Linked DNA regions of Geothrix sp. 21YS21S-2. The protein of the gene in region 2 interacts with the protein of the main gene of each other region in a pairwise test. Links are inferred from orthologs where the notes say so. Each region holds a gene or a part of one and is shown on either strand. Other genes may lie near its edges.

Region 1 (2,953 bases), 1.3 Mb from region 2 along the record:
GGGAATGCGCTCAGGTCCCTTTGGATGACGTGCAGATTGTCATGCACGGTCTGGAGTTCGATCAGGAGGGAAAGCTGACTCATTCCTCTAGCCTACCCCCAAGCGGACCGTGGAGGCGGGGCAATCTCCTCCAAAGATCGAAATAAAATGATTAATAAAATGTGAGCCAATTAGGCTCAAGCATGGAATGCCCCCCTTGACATCCATTTGGGGGCGGGCTAGATTAGCACTCGCTGATAGTAAGTGCTAACAGCCACCCCGGGGGACGCTCCCGGGTCCCTTTTCACACGGAGGCCATCATGGCAATCAAGCCCCTATACGATCGTGTCCTGCTCAAGCGCAGCGAGCCTGCCGAAACGGTCAAGGGAGGGATCATCATCCCCGACACCGCCAAGGAGAAGCCCATGGAAGCCGAGGTCGTGGCGGTGGGCGACGGCAAGTTCGCCGAGGACGGCAAGCGCATCCCCATGTCCGTCAAGGCCGGCAACAAGGTCCTGATCGGCAAGTACACCGGCACCGAAGTGAAGATCGAAGGCATCGACCACGTCATCGTTCGCGAAGACGAGATCCTCGCCATCGTCGGCTAGAAACGAATTCCGGAAACCCTTCAGGAGATAAACAATGTCCGCCAAATCCATCATCTACGCCGAAGAAGCCCGCCAGGCCATCCTGCGCGGGGTCAACAAGCTCGCCGACGCCGTGCAGGTCACCCTCGGCCCCAAAGGCCGCAACGTCCTGATCGAGAAGAAGTTCGGTTCCCCCCTCATGACCAAGGACGGCGTCACCGTCGCCAAGGAGATCGAGCTCAAGGACAAGCACGAGAACATGGGCGCCCAGCTGGTCCGTGAAGTGGCCTCCAAGACCTCCGACATCGCCGGCGACGGCACCACCACCGCCACCGTGCTGGCCCGCGCCATCTACAAGGAAGGCATCAAGGCCGTCGTGAGCGGCGCCAACACCATGGAGATCAAGAAGGGCATCGATCTCGCCGTGGATTGCGTCGTCGCCGCCATCGACGAGATCAAGAAGCCCGTCGAGGGCAACGCCATCGCCCAGGTGGGCGCCATTTCCGCCAACGGCGACCAGGAGATCGGCAAGATCATCGCCGACGCCATGGCCAAGGTCGGCAAGGACGGCGTCATCACCGTGGAAGAGGCCAAGGGCCGCGACACCGAGCTCACCGTCGTCGAGGGCATGCAGTTCGACCGCGGCTACCTCAGCCCCTACTTCGTCACCAACCCCGACCAGATGAAGGTCGAGCTGGAGAGCCCCCTCGTCCTGATCTACGAGAAGAAGATCTCCAACATGCGCGACCTCCTGCCCCTCCTGGAGCAGGTCGTCAACAGCCGCCGCCCCCTGCTGATCATCGCCGAGGACGTGGACGGCGAGGCCCTGGCCACCCTGGTGGTCAACAAGATCCGCGGCACCCTCAACATCGCCGCCGTCAAGGCCCCCGGCTTCGGGGACCGCCGCAAGGCCATGCTCGAGGACATCGCCATCCTCACCGGCGGCAAGGCCGTCACCGAGGATCTCGGCCTCAAGCTCGAGAACCTGAAGATCGAGGATCTCGGCACCGCCAAGAAGATCGTCATCGACAAGGAGAACACCACCATCATCGAGGGCGCCGGCGAGCCCAGCGCCATCCAGGGCCGCGTCAAGCAGATCCGCTCGCAGGTGGAGATCTCCACCAGCGACTACGACAAGGAGAAGCTGCAGGAGCGCCTGGCCAAGCTCGTGGGCGGCGTCGCCGTCATCAAGGTGGGCGCGGCTTCCGAAACCGAGATGAAGGAGAAGAAGGCCCGCGTCGAGGACGCCATGCACGCCACCAAGGCCGCCGTCGAGGACGGCATCGTGGCCGGCGGCGGCGTCGCGCTGCTCCGCTCCCTGGTCAAGCTCGCCACCCTGAAGCTCACCGGCGACCAGGCCACGGGCGTGGAGATCGTCAAGAAGTCCCTGGAGGAGCCCCTCCGCCAGATCGCCAACAACGCCGGCGTGGAAGGCAGCGTCATCGTCAACCGCGTCAAGGAGGAGAAGGGCAACTTCGGCTTCAACGCCGCCACCGGCGAGTTCGGCGACATGGTGGCCTTCGGCGTCATCGACCCCGCCAAGGTGACCAAGAGCGCCCTGCGCAACGCCGCCTCCGTGGCGTCCATGATGCTCACCACCGAAGCCATCGTCTGCGACCTGCCCGAGGACAAGAAGAATCCTCCCATGGGCGGCCCCGGCGGCATGGGCGGCGGCATGGAAGACATGTACTAGCCACGGCCTTAAGGGCAAAAGGGGAAGGGGCCTTTCGGGGCCCCTTTCTTTTTGCCGGGGAGCGAACCTGTCCGCCCTTGCGCGCATCCTCTCGGCATGGCGTTAGGCCGTCCTTATCCCTGTCCACCCCCGTCCATCCCCGGCAAAACCAAACGAAAAATTAGCCGGGAAAGAGGATGAAAAAAGGTTTCCCTGTCCCCAAGGTGGAGCGTGCGAATTTCAAGATCCTGGATCCTTCCTTCCCTGCTGATCGGAGCGGGCGCCGTCGCGGGTGCGCAGGACACGCTGGCCAGCGGTGCGAGCCTCGCCAAGGGGCAGTCTCTCACCTCCCGCAACGGGGCGTATCGCCTGGACGTGCGGGACGACGGCAAGGTGGCGGTGTACCGCCTGGCTCCGGCCGCGGTCCTGCAGTGGGAGTCGCCCGGGGAGGGCTTCGAGGGCGCGGGCGCCCTAACGATGCGGGAGGACGGCAATCTGGTGCTCACGGACGCCGACGGCGCCACCCGTTGGCACACCGCTACGGCGGGGCCCCTTGCACGCCTGGTTCTGGAGGACGATGGCGCCCTTTGCGTCCGGAGCGGCACCGGCAGCCTCTGGATGGCCGGCGCCGTGACGGTGCGGATCGTCCTGCCCTTGGCTGAGCTGCGCAAGGCCATCCAGGATGAGGACGCCGTCCGGGGGACCTGCGTCATCC
Region 2 (2,899 bases):
AAGAGCACCGAGAGCCCGGCGAAGATCACGGTCCAGATGAAGATCCGGATGAAGGGCTCGCGGTACTTGGGCTCCAGGAAGATGCGCTTGTAGTTGTCCCAGCCGATCTTCACCTGGAACCCGGGGAGCACCTGCTCCCCGGCCGGCGTCTCGTAGAAGCCGGTGCGGACGTTGGGCCTGATGACGGTGCCGTCCTGGTTGTTCAGGAGGCTGCCGTCCCCCTTGGGCGTGTAGAGGCGCTTCATCGCCGCGAATTCGCTGAGCCCGGTCATGCCGAGCCTGGCGCCGTTGGGCATCGTCACGGTGAGCTTCTTGAGGTTGTCCTCGTTGGCGATGATGTCGCCCAGCTCCACCGGGTCGCCCGGGGTGAAGCCGGCCTCCGCCTCGGGTCCGGCCTTGACTTCCACCGGCGCGTCGCCGGGCATGGCGAAGGCGGGCGTGAAGTAGACGGCCCCGCCCTCGGAGTCCTCGAGGCGGGCGCGGAACTTCGCGCCGTCGGGAAACAGGGAGAAGCCGAAGGTGTTGCTCTCGCCCGCGTAGGTCTGGTCCAGCAGGTACTGGGTGGCCCGGGGGAACTCGAGGAGGTTCTTGGAGCTGTAGTTGGAGAAGCCGATGAAGATGGTGTAGATGACCGGGAAGACCACGAAGATGATGGCCGCCGCGATGCCGGGGAACAGGTACCGGTATGCATAGGTCTTCTTCGAGAGGTAGATCCAGGCGGCGAGGGCGATGATGACCAGGAAGGTGCCGGCCAGGAGCGCCTCGCCCGTCGCGTAGATGACGGTGACGAGGAACAGCGCGGCGACGACAAGCAGGGCCAGGAAGGCTCGGCCCAGGTTGCGTCGGATGGCGGGTGGGAGGGTCATTTCGTCGTGTCCGCGGAAACGGGCGGGAGGCCTTGCGGCCCCCCGCCCTGGGATGAGCCTACTTGGCGAGGATCCGCTTGGCGGCGGCGTCCATGGCTTCCTTGGGGCTCCGGCGGCCGTCGGTCATGCTGCCCAGGGCGCTGAGCATGGCGGCCCAGAAGCGGCCCATCTCGGGGTTGTTGGGCATGATGACGCCGTCCTTGGCGCTGGCCATGGTGGCCTGGACGCGGGGATCACCCTTGATCTGGTTGAAGAACTCCAGGTTGGCGGGGGCGCCCAGGGCCACGTCGGCGTTGATCTTCTTGAGGCCGGCGGGGACGAGCATCCAGTTCTCGATGAACTCCTTGGCGATGGCGGGGTTCTTGCTGGCCTTGGGGATCATGGCGCCGGTGATGCCGACCATGGGCCGGGAGGGCTTGCCGTCCACGGCGGGGAGCTTGGCGACGCCGTAGTTGATCTTGGCCTTGGCCACGTTGTCCCAGGCCCAGGCGCCGCTGATCATCATGCCGATCTTGCCTTCGGCCATGGCGGTCTCCATCTCGGCGTAGCCCGCCTCGGGAGGCATGACGTCCTCCTTGATCAGCCTGTCCAGGATGGCGGCGCCCTTGACGGCCCCGGCGTTGTTCACGCCCGTGTCGCGCGCGTCATAGGTGCCGTCGGGACGGCGCTTGAAGGCGTAGCCGCCCCAGGCCTGCAGCATGGGGAAGGTGAAGTAGGTGTTGTTGTAGTCCCAGAGGATGGCGTGCTTGCCCTGGGGCTTGAGCTTCTTCTCGATGGCGAACACCTCGTCCCAGGTCTTGGGGGGCTCGGGCACCAGGGCCTTGTTGTAGATGAGGCCCACGGCCTCGATGGAGAGGGGGTAGCCCCAGGTCTTGCCCTGGATGGTGAAGGCTTCCCACGCCATGGGCACCACGCCGTCCTTGAACTTCTTGTTGGGGCGCACTTCGGTGAGGAGGCCGCCCGCCATCCACTCGCCGACGCGGTCGTGGGCCCAGATCCAGATGTCGGGGCCCTTGCCTTCGCTGGAGGCCTGCTGGAACTTGCCCGGGGCGTCCTCGGGGTGCTCGACGACGACCTTGATGCCGGTCTTCTTGGTGAAGTCGTCGCCCACCTTCTGCAGGCCCTTGTACCCCTTGTCGCCGTTGATCCAGATGGTCAGGGGGCCCTTGGGGGCCGCGGCGGTCAGCGCGCTGATGCCGCCGGCCACGACCAGCGCGGCCGCGGTGGCCAGCCTGGCGATTTTCGAGTGCGTGCTCACGGGATTCTCCTTGGTGATGGGATGTGGATGGAGGGGGCTCAGTCCTTCGGAAGGACCTTGCCGGATGCGTCGAACAGGTAGCAGTGCTCCGCGGGGAACGTCAGGAACGCGCTGTCGCCCGTGGTGAGGGGATTGTCGGGATCGGACTTCACGGTGAGGGTCTCGGGGCAGCTCGGGGCGACCACGTAGAGGTAGGTGATGTCCCCCAGGTGTTCGGCCAGCTGGATGTGGGCCGGCGCGGCGCCCTCCACGCCCTGCTTGGAGGCCAGGAGGTGCTCCGGGCGGATCCCCAGGGTCAGCGGCGAGCCCGGCGCCAGGCCATGGGACTTCGCCTGCACGCGGATGGAGGTGCCGTCCGTGAGGCTCACCAGGGTGGAGCCCTCCTGGGCCGACACCAGGGTGCAGGGGAGGAAGTTCATCTTGGGCGAGCCGATGAAACCGGCCACGAAGAGGTTGGCGGGCTTGTGGTAGAGCTCCAGGGGCGTGCCCACCTGCTCGATGAGGCCCTTGTTCATCACCACGATGCGGTTGGCCAGCGTCATGGCCTCCACCTGGTCGTGGGTGACGTAGACCATGGTGGTCTTCAGCTCGTGGTGGAGCCTGCTGAGCTCCACCCGCATCTGCACCCGCAGCGCGGCGTCCAGGTTGGAAAGCGGCTCGTCGAAGAGGAAGACGTCCGGCTTGCGGACGATGGCCCTGCCGATGGCCACGCGCTGGCGCTGGCCGCCGGAGAGGGCCTTGGGCTTGCGGTCCAGGAGGGGCTCGATCTGGAGGA

The links. Proteins that work in one complex are often made in the same cells at the same time.
Region 1: the proteins of malE (region 2) and groL interact in binary tests that used the Escherichia coli proteins (3 or more experiments, as listed by UniProt). The link is inferred for Geothrix sp. 21YS21S-2 from one-to-one orthologs.

What each region holds. Positions count from the first base shown.
Region 1 is NZ_CP132910.1:573,373-576,325, forward strand. Bases 60-2,940 are described here. They hold groL (chaperonin GroEL), read left to right. Parts: upstream 60-621; coding sequence 622-2,259; downstream 2,260-2,940. Other genes in these bases: RAH40_RS02600 (zinc ribbon domain-containing protein), read right to left, coding at 60-83; groES (co-chaperone GroES), read left to right, coding at 300-587; RAH40_RS02615 (hypothetical protein), read left to right, coding at 2,470-2,940. Also shown: more of RAH40_RS02600, read right to left, coding at 1-59; more of RAH40_RS02615, read left to right, coding at 2,941-2,953.
Region 2 is NZ_CP132910.1:1,917,430-1,920,328, forward strand. The notes cover bases 25-2,851. They hold malE (maltose/maltodextrin ABC transporter substrate-binding protein MalE), read right to left. Parts: upstream 2,125-2,851; coding sequence 925-2,124; downstream 25-924. Other genes in these bases: malF (maltose ABC transporter permease MalF), read right to left, coding at 25-866; RAH40_RS08660 (ABC transporter ATP-binding protein), read right to left, coding at 2,163-2,851. Outside these bases: more of malF, read right to left, coding at 1-24; more of RAH40_RS08660, read right to left, coding at 2,852-2,899. UniProt on the Escherichia coli protein: Part of the ABC transporter complex MalEFGK involved in maltose/maltodextrin import. Binds maltose and higher maltodextrins such as maltotriose.